DNA from 2 places in the Conexibacter sp. W3-3-2 genome. Region 2 is predicted to be linked to the other one. Evidence: riboswitches for the same ligand, from Rfam matches in the RefSeq annotation. Region 2 holds a riboswitch; the other holds the start of a gene.
What was found. A riboswitch is a leader RNA that binds a small molecule or an ion and turns the genes downstream of it on or off. The one in region 2 is predicted to bind cyclic di-GMP.
Positions count from the first base shown of each region.

Region 1: it holds a riboswitch for cyclic di-GMP, as region 2 does, so the genes downstream of both, GKE82_RS12870 (hypothetical protein) here and GKE82_RS30325 (type IV pilin protein) in region 2, are expected to answer to the same signal.

Region 1 covers NZ_WLYW01000001.1:2,645,547-2,652,482, reverse strand. The annotation lists gene GKE82_RS12880 (DNA glycosylase AlkZ-like family protein) at 1-286, shown strand, start outside; gene GKE82_RS12875 (hypothetical protein) at 304-729, shown strand; gene GKE82_RS12870 (hypothetical protein) at 798-1,823, opposite strand; cyclic di-GMP riboswitch class I at 1,838-1,915, opposite strand; gene GKE82_RS12865 (RNA polymerase sigma factor) at 1,995-3,317, opposite strand; gene GKE82_RS12860 (hypothetical protein) at 3,396-4,163, opposite strand; gene GKE82_RS12855 (cupredoxin domain-containing protein) at 4,268-4,624, opposite strand; gene GKE82_RS12850 (pectinesterase family protein) at 4,722-5,369, shown strand; gene GKE82_RS12845 (hypothetical protein) at 5,429-6,061, shown strand; gene GKE82_RS12840 (plastocyanin/azurin family copper-binding protein) at 6,068-6,532, shown strand; gene GKE82_RS30790 (multicopper oxidase domain-containing protein) at 6,542-6,936, shown strand, end outside.
Region 2 covers NZ_WLYW01000001.1:272,163-279,098, forward strand. The annotation lists gene GKE82_RS01330 (hypothetical protein) at 1-3, shown strand, start outside; gene GKE82_RS01335 (acyltransferase) at 7-765, opposite strand; partial or broken gene GKE82_RS31155 (acyltransferase family protein) at 782-1,141, opposite strand; gene GKE82_RS27680 (hypothetical protein) at 1,138-1,521, opposite strand; cyclic di-GMP riboswitch class I at 1,641-1,722, shown strand; gene GKE82_RS30325 (type IV pilin protein) at 1,810-2,205, shown strand; cyclic di-GMP riboswitch class I at 2,388-2,476, shown strand; gene GKE82_RS30330 (type IV pilin protein) at 2,560-2,955, shown strand; gene GKE82_RS01355 (glycosyltransferase 87 family protein) at 3,015-4,175, opposite strand; gene GKE82_RS01360 (prepilin-type N-terminal cleavage/methylation domain-containing protein) at 4,322-4,519, shown strand; gene GKE82_RS01365 (fibronectin type III domain-containing protein) at 4,516-6,102, shown strand; gene GKE82_RS01370 (PilW family protein) at 6,099-6,936, shown strand, end outside.

The DNA.
Region 1 (6,936 bases), 2.4 Mb from region 2:
CCTCTGCGACCGCGCGCGCACCGCGACGCTGTTCGGCTTCGACCACCGGCTGGAGATCTACGTGCCGCCCCCGAAGCGCCGCTGGGGCTACTACGTGCTGCCGATCCTCGACGGCGAGCGGCTCGTCGCCCGCGCCGACGCCGCCCACGACCGCGAGAGCGGGGTGCTGCGGGTCCACACGCTCCACCTGGAGGATCGCGGCGCCCGGGGCGCGGCGCAGGAGGCGCTCAACGCGCTCGCGCGCCTGCGCGGCGCGCGCGACGTGCGCATCGAACGGGTCGCCTGAGGGTTACGGTTCTCACCATGAGCCGCCCCGCACGCATCCTCGCCGTGGCCGCCGCGACCGCCCTCGTGGCGACCGGGACGTCCGCGACCGCCGCCACCGGCGGGCCGACGCCGCTGGCCCCGTCCAACGGCAAGAGCCTCACCGCCGGGAAGGCGTTCACCTTCAAGGTCCGCTCGCGGGGGCAGGGCGCCGTCTTCCTGAAGGTCTCCAAGTCCAAGAAGAAGGGCAAGGACGGCACGCTCGCCGCCAAGGACGACCTCTACTTCCGCAAGATGGGGAAGAAGGGCTCGACGTTCTCGAAGAAGACCGAGACCTACAGCGCCCTGGAGGACTACTTCCTCAACAAGCCGGGCCGCTACTACTGGCAGGCCTACCGGATCGACTGCGCCGCGCAGAGCGACTGCAACGTCGAGGGCGCGATCCGGTCGTTCCGCATCCGCTGAGGGCGCCCGCGAACGACGACGGCCCGGTCGCGCGGGGCGCGACCGGGCCGTGACGGTGCCGCCGGGTCCTAGCGGCCGCCGAGCAGCGCGCCGACGAACGGCAGGTTGCCCAGCAGGTTGTTGATGAAGCTCCCGAAGCCCGGGACGACGCCGCTGAGGTTCGGGATCAGGCTGCCGAGGCTCGGCATCGAGACGTTGACCGAGCCGTCGAGCTGCGCAGCGGTCTCGACGTCCGCGTCGATCTCGCCGCCGGCGTTCGGGGCGGCCGCCGCGGCCGGCTTCAGCGCGGTGATGATCTGCTGGATCGAGCCGGCGATGCTCGTGGACATCTGCGCCACGCCGTCGGTGACGGTCTTCAGGATCTGGCCGACGGAGGCGAGCGCCTGGGTCATCGGGGCCTGCGCCGCGGTCGGCAGCGTCGGGATCAGCGCGGACATGCGCTGCGTGAGCAGGTCGATCGCCTGGGTGGTCGTGTCCATGACCGTCTTGACGATGTTCGCGACGCGGACGGGCATCTGGTCGACCGGGATGTCGGCGAGCTCGTCGAGCGTCGACGGGGTCTGCGCGGCGAGCGCGGCGAGCGCCTGGGACGCGAGCGCCTGGAGCTCCGGGTCCTTGAGCTTGTCGAGGAGGGTCGTCAGCGACTGGACGACCGCGTCGCGGCTGGCGACGCTCGACGGCAGCGCGCCGGCGAGGGAGAGCTGGAGGCGTCCGTCGGTGTCGACGAGCAGGTCGACGTAGGCGCCGGCGGCCTGCGACTGGGCGGCACCGGCGGCGGTGAGGGCCCAGATCGCGCGCTCGGCCGACGCATCACCGGTGACGCGCAGGGCGAGGCGGCGGGCGTCGCGGGCGGCGGTGGTGGTCTCGCGGCGGACGACCTTGAGGACCTTGAGCGCGGCGCCGTCGCGGCCGGCCTCGATGTGGGCGGACAGCTTCGCGGTGGCGGTGCTGGCCTTCTTGAGGTGGCTGGCGACGTCGATCGTGGCGCTCGCGCTGGCGGTGGCCTTGACGTCGGCGTTGGCGACCTGGGCGGTCGCCGGGACGATCGCGACGGCGGCGAGGGCCGTGGCGGCGAGGCGGGACATGCGGGTCATCTGGGTGCTCCTTCTCGGGCGACTGGGCGACCTCCGGGCGGAGGCCCCTGGTTTTGCGACCCCGTCTCACGACGGGTGTGCCTTGGACCGAGGCGCGTGATGTGCCTCACCACTGCAGAGGGGGGTGGCGGGGCGAATGTCAGGCCCCGCCGCGAAGGTGGCGCGTCGGCGTTACTCGACGGTGATGGCGACGACGTCCTCGCTGGCCTCGCCGGTGACCTCACCGGAGCCGACCGCGTTCCCCGGGGCGGTCGCCGCCGTGGTCGCGGGAGCGGGGGTCGTCGCCGTGGCGGCGGGATCGGCCGCCCCGCCCGTCGGGCTCTCCTCGACGTCGACGCCGCTGACGTCGGGCTCGGGCTCGGGTGCCGCCGCCGGGGTGGCGGGAGTGCTCGCGGCCTGCCGGTGGCGGTCGTCACGGGCCTGCTCGAGCGTCCGGGCGCGGGCCTGGGCGCGGGCGTCGCGGGCGGCGGCGCGGCGGGCGCGCTCGCGGCGCGCGGCGCGCGCGTCGGCGCGGCGCTGTGCCGCGGCGCGCTGCGCGGCGTCGGCCTCGCGAGCGGCGGCCACCGGATCGGGGTCCGGGCTCGCAGCGGCCCGGTCGTCCGCGGCGGGCCGGGACTCGGCGCGCTCGACGACGGCGGGGCGGTCGCGGTCGCGCTCGGGGGCGGGCGGGTGCGTGACGGAGTAGGACCCGGCGCCGACGACGCCGATGGTCGCGCAGACGGCGGCGCACTTCGCCGCGACGCCCGCCCCGCCGAAGATCCCGCCGAGCAGGCCGGCGGCGCCGGCCCCGCCCGTGGCCGTCGCCGCCCCGGCGGCGCCCGCCGCCCCGGCGCCCGCGGCGCTGCCCGCCAGCGCGAGCGCGGGCCCGAGCGGGAACAGCGCGGCGAGCTCGGCACGCCCGGCGCGCAGCTTCGTGCGGGCCTCGTAGGCGGCCTGCCGCGCGGCGGCGGAGGAGATGTCGAGCGTCTCGCCGATCTCGTCGAACGACAGCCCGGCGAGCTCGTGCAGCACCAGGGCGCTGCGGCTGCGCTCGGGCAGGGCGCGCAGGTCGCCGAGCAGCTCGGCGAGGTCGGCGCGCGTGTCGACGCGGTCGGGCCGCGGCGACGGCAGCAGCGCGAGGACCGTGTCGTCCCCCGCGGTGGCCGGCGGGCGCCGGCGCAGGACGGCGAGCGCCTCGCGGTGGGCGATCCGGTAGAGCCAGGCGCGCAGGGCGTGCGGGCGGGCGCGCCCGTCGGCGAGGGCGCGCAGCGCGGCCGCCAGCGCGGACTGGGCGGCGTCCTCGGCGTCGTGGTGCTGCAGCACGATCGTGCGGCAGTACCGCTCCAGCGGCGCGCGGTAGCGGTCGTGGATGGCGGCGAGCGCGCCCTCGTGGCCGCGGGCGGCGGCCCGGACGAGGAACTCGTCGGAGGCTGCGCGCCAGCGGCGCGGGGGCCGGTCCGGCCGGGAGCGTCCGGGGGTCTCGAAGCCGTCGGGACGTGTGGGAGCGAGCGCCATCGTCCCGCGCTATCGGCACGGGAGGGCCCGAACTTCAGCGCGTTGGCGCGCGGCCCGGCGGATGCCCGATGGGGACCTCTACAGGCCGGGCGGGTGCCGGACGGTGAATCCGGCGGTGCTGCGGCTGGCGGTCTGCCAGCGGGAGCCGCGCTCGCGCAGGCCGCTGGTGTCGAACCGCAGGCCGCCGACGGTCATCCAGGCGTGCTCGCCGTTGGCGTAGATCGTGATCCACTTGCCCGGGCCCGGCTTGCCCCACTTCGCGAGTGCGCCGCTGACCATCGGGGCGTCGATCAGCCCGGCGGACGCGAACGCGAACGAGATCGAGCCGGAGCAGTCGTAGCCGCTGTCGACCCAGGTCTCGCCGGCGAGCCGGCCGTGCCCGCCGCCGTAGATGTACGGCTTGGTGGCGACCTGGTTGGCCGCGCGGATGATCGCGGCGACCTCCGGCGGGGCGCTCGGCGGCACGGTCGCGATGCCGCCGGAGGCGAGGGTCGCGGTGTCGACGATGCTGCGGTCCGGGTCGGCCAGCTCGCCCTCGGGCGTCTTGAACGCCTGGCGCAGCTCGGCGGCGATCTCCGCGTCGGTCGGGGCGCCCTCGGCGACGCGCGTGCCGTCGCTGCCGCCGTCCCCGCGCGGCGCCGCGGTCGTCCCGGTCGCCGACGCGGGTGCGGGCGCGTCCGGGGCGTCGCTCGGGCTCGAGGTCGGCAGGCTGATCGGGGAGAGCTCGGGCGCCTCGATCGTGAACCGGGCGATGCGCTCCGGCTTCTCCGAGGCGCCGCAGCCGGCGGCGCCGAGGGCGACGGCGCAGGCGAGCGCGACGATCGGGACGCGACGGATGGACGACACGGTGGGCAGTATGCCTCGCGCACGCGACGCGTGACGCCGGTACGGTCGCGTCCGTGTCCCGGAGGGGGAGATCCGTCACCGCGCCGCTCGGTCGCGGCGGTCGCTCAGGGCCCGACGGTCACGGGCACCGGCTCGGTCGCGCCGTCGGGCGCGACGCGGTAGGTGCCGTCGGGCAGCTCGCCGGCGGGCGTCTGGCGGGTCTCGCCGGGCTTCACGACCACGCGCACCGTGGTGGGGGCGCCGTCGAGCGTCACGCCGTGCGGGCGGCCGTCCTGCGCGGAGACGCGCAGGGTCACGTCCTCGCCGGAGGGCACGGTCGTCGGCGTGACCTGCAGGCCGTCGGCCGCGAAGACCACGTCGACCGTGGTGCCCGCCGGGGTCGGTTCGTCGTCCCCGCAGCCCGCCGCGACGAGGGCCGGGAGCGCAAGAACGAGCAGGGCGCGACGTTGCAGCACGAACACGGTCGAATCGTAGGACAGAAACCTTGGACAGACGTCCAGCTTTCCACTACTGTACGCGACCGTTCACCGCGTTCATCGCACCAGGGAGCCACACCACATGAAGCGCATCACCCTGACCGCCGCGCTGGCCGCGCTGGCGATCGTGCCCGTCGGGCCCGTCGCCGCCGCCACCGCCGCCGGTCCGACGGCCTCGTCGGCCGCCACGAAGAAGCCGGCCAAGAAGAAGGCGACGAAGAAGAAGGCGACCAAGAAGGTCACGAACTTCACCGTCTGCCGCCGCGGTTGCCCGTTCAGCTCGATCCAGAAGGCCGTCGACGCCGCCCCCGCGGGCGCCACGGTGAAGATCAAGCCGGGCACCTACACCGAGGGTGTCGACGTCAAGGACACCAAGGACAACCTGAAGATCATCGGCCTCGGCACGAAGCCCGAGGAGGTCGTCCTCGAGGGCAAGGGCGCCAAGCGCCCCGACGGCAACCCCGCCCAGAACGGCATCTTCGTCGACGGCGCCGACAACGTCGAGATGCGCAACATGACCGCGCAGAACTTCCCGGCCAACGGCTTCTTCGTCCGCAACTGCGACGGCTACGTGATGGACCGCCTGATCGCCGGCTTCAACCGCGCCTACGGCCTCTACGCGTTCAACTGCATCGGCGGCCGCATGACCTACTCAAGGGCTACGGCCACGGCGACTCCGCCTTCTACATCGGGCAGACCCCGTTCCAGGAGAAGCCCAAGCCGTCGCTGATCAGCCACGTCGAGGGCTACGAGAACGTCCTCGGCTACTCCGGCACGAACTCGAAGTACGTGACGATCCAGTTCTCCGAGTTCTACAACAACGGTGCGGGCGTGGCCCCGAACACGCTCGGCTCGGAGAAGTTCCCGCCGGCCCAGGACGGCAAGGTCACCGACAACCTCGTCTACTGGAACAACTTCAACTACTTCAAGGCCGGCTCGAAGGTCAAGCCGCTGCCGGCCGCGACCGGCTCGTTCCAGTACCCGACCGGCGTGGGCATCGTCCTGCTCGGCACCACGAACTGGGACGTCCGCGCGAACCTCGTCTTCGGCAACTTCAAGTGGGGCATCATGACGGTGTCCGACCCGACCTACGCGCCGGCGACGAACCGCAACAACAAGGTCCGCTTCAACGTCATGGGCGCCGCCTACGACGACGCCAACGGCACCGACGTCTGGAACGACGGCGCCGGGAGCGGGAACTGCTGGGAGAACCAGTCGGCGGGGACCACCTACGACGCGGGGGCGCTGCCGCAGCCGCTGCTGTACCCGGGCTGCAACAACCCGCAGAACGCCACCGACCTCGCCCAGGTCGCCGAGGTGGCCGACTACCTGACCAAGACCGAGGCGCAGGAGGAGTCGTGGAAGAAGCATCCGCACCCGCCGCGCGCCGACCGCACGCCCATCGACGGGCAGGGAGGCTGAACCCGCATGAGCAACGAGCAGCGCACGAAGCGGACCGCGTCCCTGGCGCTCGTCGCGATCACGGGGCTGGCGCTCGGCGCGCCGGCCCTGGCCGCGGCACCCAAGACGTACTCCATCCAGCACGGCGCCGAGGAGTTCATCCCGGCGGGCGGCGCGAAGAAGAAGTCCAAGAAGGACGGTGCCGGTGACCCGGTGCTGACGATCAACGCCGGCGACAGCGTGAAGTTCGTGTGGCCCGACGACATCGGGGACACCCACGACTTCGCCTACTCCAAGGGCGGCAAGATCCAGTGGCAGTCCGAGCCGTTCGCGACCGGTGCCACCGTGACGATCGGGCCGAAGTCCAAGAACAAGGACATCAAGGGCAAGTCGCTGAAGAAGGTCATCAGCAAGCCCGGGACGTACAAGATCTACTGCACGTTCCACTCCGGCACGATGAAGATGAAGCTCGTCGTCAAGAAGGCCTCCTAGGAGGGCGGCGTGAACCTCGATCGCCGAGCGTTCCTCGGAGCGGGTGCGGGCGCGTTCGTCTGCACCCTCGCCGGGCAGCAGATCGCCTCCGACGGGCCCGAGCCCGACCTGGAGAAGCTCTCGGCCGGGATCGAGGTCCCGCCGAAGGTCCGCGCCTCCGCGCGGCAGAACCCGCTCACCCCCGCCCAGACGCCGACCCCGGCGCCGGGCGGGACCCGGCGGGAGTACTGGATCGTCGCGACGAAGGCCCGATGGAACATCGTGCCGACCAAGCGCGACGAGATGATGAACAAGAAGATCACCGGGAGCACGAAGTTCACCGGCTGGTTCTACCGGGAGTACACGGAGAACTTCGGCGCTCCGAAAGGCCCGGTGTCGATGCCCGGCCCCGTGCTCGAGGCGGA
Region 2 (6,936 bases):
TGACGCTCAGCGCGCCGACGCGGCGCGCGCCAAGCGCTGCGCGGGCAGCTCGACCCAGCGCCAGCTCGCCGCGGCGACCAGCAGCGTGGGCAGCAGCGCGACGACGGTGGCGCCGAGGGTCGAGCTCGGCAGCAGCCCGACCGACCGCAGCCACACCATCAGCGGCACGTGCCAGAGGTACACGCCGTAGGAGAGCCGGCCCAGCGCGCTGAGCGGCGCCCATGCGAGCAGCCGGGCGCGCGAGGCGGCGCACCACGTGGCGAGCAGGACGAGCGCGAACCCGGCGGCGGCACCGGTGTCCCGCCACTGGCGGCGGTCGTCGAGCCGGCCGAAGTCGGCGGCCCACCAGGCCCCGATCACGACGGCGGCGCTGCCGGCCAGGAGGAGGACCGCCCGGGCGCGCGGCCCGACGGTCCGGCCGTGGGCGAGGACGGCGACCGCCATCCCGAGCGCGAAGTACGTCGCGAACGCCGGCAGCTGCTTGGACAGCACGTAGGCGTCGAGGTCGGGGTTCGCCACCAGCCAGGCGTTGAACGCGACGCCGACCGCGAAGAACAGGCCGCACACCGCCAGCAGCACGGCGCGCGGCGACAGCCCCGTCAGCCGGCGCAGCGCGAGCCACCCGAGGAGCGGCAGCACCGCGTAGAACGTCGCCTCGACGGCGAGCGTCCACATCGGCGGGTCGAGCTTCAGGAGCGTCGAGGACTGCAGGTTCTGCCCGAAGACCGCGAACAGCCAGAGGTCCTCGGCGGGCGGCAGGCGCACCCCCGGGGGAGCCGTCGTGCGGCCACAGCAGGACGATCGAGCCGAGGATCGCCAGGTAGTACGCGGGCACGATCCGTCCGACGCGGCGGATCGCGTACGCGCGCAGCCGGGGCGCGGGATGTCCCTCCAGCGCGGCGCGCACCCAGGGCGAGAACAGGAGGAAGCCGCTGACCACGAAGAACAGCACGAGGCCGAGGCGCAGCTCGTGCAGCGCCCCGTCGACGAACCCGGCGCGCCGCGAGGACATCGGGTCGGTCCCGGCCTTGTACAGCCACGCGTGGTAGACGAGCACCGAGCCGGCGGCGATCCCGCGCAGCCCGTCCAGGGCGGCGTCGCGCGCCGCCGGGCGCACGACGTCGGGGGTGGCCCCGCTCACCGGTCGGCGACCGCCAGCGTCCCGATCTCGCGGCCGCTGTAGCGCAGCGTCACGGGGAACCGGCCGGGCCGGTCGGCGACGAGCAGCAGCTCCCCGTCGAGGCCGGAGCCGACGGCCACGTCGACGCCGAGCCCGCGGATCTCGGCCCGGTCGGCGTCGGCGGAGCGCACGCGCAGCACCACGACGTCCCCGACGCGCGCGCGGACGGCCCGCTCGGCGGGGAGGTTCGCGGTGACCCGGTCGTCCGGGGAGGTCGGGGGCGTCAGCCGCAGCGGCGGCGCGTCGTCGCCGTCGTCGCGCGAGGAGGCCGTCAGCGCGCTGCTCAGCGCGGCGGTCAGCAGCAGGATCGAGAGGAGCAGCAGCAGCCGACGCGCGAGCACGCCCCGATGGTCGCAGATGTCCGCCGACGATCGGGTCCGCGCACTAGGACGAACGTCCATACCCAGTTCTGGGCTCAAGCTCGACGCACGGCCGGTCGATACGAGCCTCGTCAGACCCACGGTGACAAGGGCAAACCGCTCGTGAGGGCGGGACGCAAAGCCACAGGCCTCGACCGCAAGCGAGGACGCTGGGCCGCCACCGGGACCTTTGGGCCCCTCGGCATCGACCCGCGGAGCTGGCACGCAGGGCAACCCACAGGTCCATCGATCCCAGGAGGATCACTCCACATGCTGCACAAGCTCCGCAACGACGAGGGTGGCTTCACGCTCATCGAGCTCCTCGTCGTCATCCTGATCATCGGCATCCTCGCCGCGATCGCGCTGCCGACGTTCCTCGGTCAGCAGAAGAAGGGTCAGGACGCCTCGACGAAGTCCGACGTCCGCAACGCCGTGACGATGGTCGAGTCCTGCCTCACCGAGGCGCCGAACAACTGCGACAACCCCGAGGGGCTGCCCACCGGCGTCACGGTCACCGGCTCCAACGACGGCACCCCCGAGACCTACGTCGTCACGAAGTCCGCGAACGGTCGCTCGTTCACGATCACCAAGACGGGCATCGGCGTGTTCGCCCGCACCTGCAACACCTCGGGCCAGGGCGGCTGCAACAGCACCGGCGGCTGGTAGCACCGCACCGCATCCGACATCGACGTCGTCCCACGGGGCGGGCCTTCGGGCCCGCCCCGTCGGCGTTCCGGGGCCGGACGGGCACGCCGGCCTCGGCGATGTGACTAGAACACCCGTCCATACCCAGTTCTGGGCTCAAGGAGCGGCGCCGCGCCGTCGATACGGACAGCGAGCCAGTTCCACGGTGACAAGGGCAAACCGCTCGCGAGGGCGGGACGCAAAGCCACAGGCCTCGACCAGCAGCACGGGACGAGGACGCTGGGCCGCCACCGGGGCCACGATGGACCCGCCGGCAAGACCCGCGGACTGGCGCGCACAACCACAGGTCCATCGATCCCAGGAGGATCACTCCACATGCTGCACAAGCTCCGCAACGACGAGGGTGGCTTCACGCTCATCGAGCTCCTCGTCGTCATCCTGATCATCGGCATCCTCGCCGCGATCGCGCTGCCGACGTTCCTCGGTCAGCAGAAGAAGGGTCAGGACGCCTCGACGAAGTCCGACGTCCGCAACGCCGTGACGATGGTCGAGTCCTGCCTCACCGAGGCGCCGAACAACTGCGACAACCCCGAGGGGCTGCCCACCGGCGTCACCGTCACCGGCTCCAACGACGGCACCCCCGAGACCTACGTCGTCACGAAGACCTCCAACGGTCGCTCGTTCACGATCACCAAGACGGGCATCGGCGTCTTCGCCCGCACCTGCAACACCTCCGGCGAGGGCGGCTGCAACAGCACCGGCGGCTGGTAGCCCCACCCCCGGCAGGACCGAGTCGCTCCACGGGGCGGGCCTTCGGGCCCGCCCCCGTGTCACGTCCGCGGCCGGTACAGCGTGCGCGCCAGCCAGGCGGTCAGCGGCAGCACCCACGCCATGTAGAGCGCGAACAGCCACGGCGCGTCCTCGAGCGTCTGCCCGTAGAAGCGGACGTGCTCGCCCCAGTAGGAGACCGACAGCAGCAGGATCGCCGCGATCGTCAGGCGCGGCACCCCCGGCCGGCGGACCGCCTCCCAGGACAGCAGCGCGAGCACGAACGGCACCGCGTAGTAGTCGATGTTCCAGGTGTCCAGCACGCAGCGCAGCGAGAACAGCAGCGCGAGCAGCAGCAGCGCGTCGTCGCGACGGCGGTCGGGCCGGCGCCACAGCAGCAGCGACAGCGGCAGCGCGACGAGCACGATCAGCGGGTGCGAGATCGTCGACGCCCAGATCGGCACGAAGTAGCGGTCGCCCTGCGGGGTCGGCTCGCGCGAGCCCAGCGGCCAGAACACGTTGTAGGGGGTCGCGACGCCGTCACTGCCGGTCTGCAGCGCCGCGTTCTGGCTCACCGACGAGAACGCCTGCGGGCTCGACAGGATCCCCGGGAGCGTCAGCGCCGCCGCGATCACCCCGGCGACGAGCAGGACCCCCAGCCGCCGCGACGGCGTGGCGATCAGCACCGGCAGGACCGCCAGCAGCGCCCACTGCTTGGTGGCCAGCGCCAGGCCGAGCAGCGCCGCGGACAGGATCCGCCGGTCCCACAGCGCGGCGAGCACCGCCCCGACGCACAGCGCCCCGGCGAGGATCTCCTCCGGGTGCCCCCAGTGCAGTGCCCGGAACGTCAGCGGGTTGAGGATCGCCAGCGCGGCCACGAGCCACTGCACCGCGGGCCCCTGGCCGACCCGCTCGAGGTGCCGGCGCAGCGCCAGGCCGAGCACGATCCCGCCGGCCAGCAAGGGCAGAGCCCCGACGTAGTAGACGACGTCGAGGTCCTCGTAGAGCACGAGTCGCACGAACGGGGCGCGCACGATCAGCGAGAAGCTGCCCATCAGCGGCTGGATCTGCAGGAAGCCGGAGACGTTCCCGGCGGCGAGCAGGTCGATCGCCTGGCTCGCGTCGGTGAAGTAGTCCAGGCCCGGCTCCATGCCGATCGCGGCGCGCAGCGTCAGCGCGACCACCGCCAGCACGGCGGTGATCGTCAGGGCGCGGGCCGGCATCCCGCGCAGCATAGGCGCCGCGACCGGGCGTCCGTCCCGCTGGCCGCACGCCTCCTCACTTCTGGGGATGGCCGGCATCGGCCGCCCGCCGACGTGACTGCGCGCCCCTCAGCCGCCGCCCGCGGACCGCCGACGCCAGACGTGCCATGGACCGGCCCCTGCCCCTCATGGACGAGGCGGGCTTCACCTTCGTCGAGCTCCTCGTCGTCCTCCTCATCATCGGTGTCCTCGCGGGCATCGCGATCCCCGCCCTCGTCGGGCAGGAGCACAAGGCGCGCGCCGCCGTGCACACCACCGAGGAGCGGACGAGCCTGCTCGAGTCGCGGCTCGCGGAGCTGCCATGAGGCTGCGCGACGAGGAGGCCGGCTTCACGCTCGTGGAGGTCCTCGTCGCCGCCGCGCTGCTCCTCGTCGGCATGCTCGCCACGCTCTCGATGCTCGACATGGCCCAGGCGGTCACCACCACGAGCAAGACGCGCGAGCAGGCCGTGTCGCTGCAGCGCGAGATCATCGAGGCGGTCCGTGCGGTCCCGTACGACCAGCTGACGCCCGGCGGGGTCGGACCCGCGGTGCGCGCCTCCGGCTCGCTCACGGACTCCAACCTCGGGTCCGGCGGCTGGACGATCCGCCGCCGCGGCGCCACCTACACCGTGGCGGTCGGCGTCTGCGCGGTCGACGACGCGCGCGACGGCACCGGCACCCACGACGGCGGCCAGTTCTGCGCGACCGGCGCCGGGACGACCAGCAGCGCCACCTGCGGCACCCTCCTGGGGATCAGCGGGGCGATCAGCGGCACGCCCGCCGCCGCCACCGCCGGGGCCGCGGTCGGGGACTGCGGGATCGACCTGAACCTCGACGGCCAGGTCGACAACCTCACCGAGGCCAGCGTCGGCCTCTGCCTGCTGATCTGCCCGGGGGCCGGGACCGACGCGATGCCCTCGGACTACAAGCGCGTCGTCGTGCTCGTGCGCTGGGCGACCGGCGGCGGCAGCCGCTACGCGCTGCAGGCCACCACGATCGCCAACCCCGGCATGGCCGCCGCGCCGAGCGTCACCGCGCTGAACGCCGCGGGCAGCGTCCCCGTCACGAGCGCGACCAGCCTCGGCTTCAACGCCACGACCTCCTCGGCCGCGGCGAGCGCCGCCTGGTACATCGACGGGACCGCGAAGGGGAACGCGGCCGGCGCCGGGACCGCGTGGACGTTCACCTGGCCGCTGGGCACCGTGTCCTCCGGCAGCACCCCGAACGCCGACGAGGTGCTCGACGGCACCTACCTCGTCGGGGCGAAGTCGTTCGACAAGTTCGGGCAGTTCAGCACCGCCCGCCAGCTCACCGTCACGGTCAACCGGCGCGCCCCGTACGCGCCGCGCCAGCTCGACGCCGGCCGCAACGGGGCCGTCGTCGACCTCGAGTGGCGCCCCAACGCCGAGCGCGACGTCGAGGGGTACCGGGTCTACCGCCGTCCCGCCGTCGGCGCGCCCGTGCTCGTCTGCGGCCCGGTCACGACCACGACCTGCCAGGACACCGCGCCGCCCGCGCTCCCCACCCTCAGCTACTACGTCGCTGCGCTGGACCGCACGACCGGCGGCGCGGTCCGCGAGGGCGCCGCCTCCGCCGACGCGGTCGTCGTCACCGGCAACCGCGCCCCGAACCCACCGACCGGCCTGACCCTGTCGGTCAGCGCCGGCAACCGCGTGCTCAGCTGGACCGCGCCCGCGGTCGCCGACCCGGACCTCGGCGACTCGATCGCCTACTACCGGATCTACCGCGACGGGGCGCTCGTCGCCGACCGCTACGACCGCACCGCCACCGGCACCGAGCTGACCTACACCGACACGCAGTCCGGCGGCGTCGCGCACAGCTACCGGATCACCGCGGTCGACCAGTACATGGCCGAGAGCACGATCGTCGGACCGGTGTCGGGATGAGCGCCGCGGCGACCGTCCGGGCGCGCCTGGCCGCCGAGCGGGGCGAGATGTCACTCACCGGGCTGCTGGTGGCGATCGTGATCTTCGCGTTCATCCTCACCGCGACGCTCACGACCTACGACTCCTACTCGCGCGGCCAGCGGCAGACCTCCGACGTCATCGACGCGCAGCAGGCGGCGCGCGCCGCGATCGACCGGCTCGCCCGCGACCTGCGCAACCTCTCCAGCCCGACCCCCGACCAGCCGCAGGCGTTCGACGCCGCCGGGCCCTACGACCTCGTCTTCAAGACCGTCGACCCCAACGGGCCGAACGCCGGCAGCAACGCCCTGAACGTCAAGCGGATGCGCTACTGCCTGGACGTCGCCAAGCCCGAGGCGGCACGGCTCGTCGCGCAGACGCAGACGTGGACGACCGCGACGCCGCCCGCGGTGCCCTCCACGACCGCCTGCCCCGGCAGCGGCTGGCCGCAGACCACGGTCCTGGCCACCGCGCTGGTGAACCGCGCCGGCGGCCGCGACCGGCCCGTCTTCCTCGTCAACTCGACCGACCTCACCGCGATCAGCGCGGTCCACGCGGAGCTCTTCGTGGACCTCGACACCGCCCGCAACCCCCCGGAGACCACCATGAGCACCGGCGTCTTCCTGCGCAACCAGAACCGCCGCCCGACCGCGGCGTTCACCGCCACCCCGAGCGCCCAGGGGATCCTCCTCAACGGCTCGACCTCCTCCGACCCGGAGGGCGAGTCGCTCACGTACCGCTGGTACGACAACGGCGCGCTCGTCGGCACCGGGATCACCTTCACGGCGCCCGCCGCCGCCGGGACCTCGCACACGA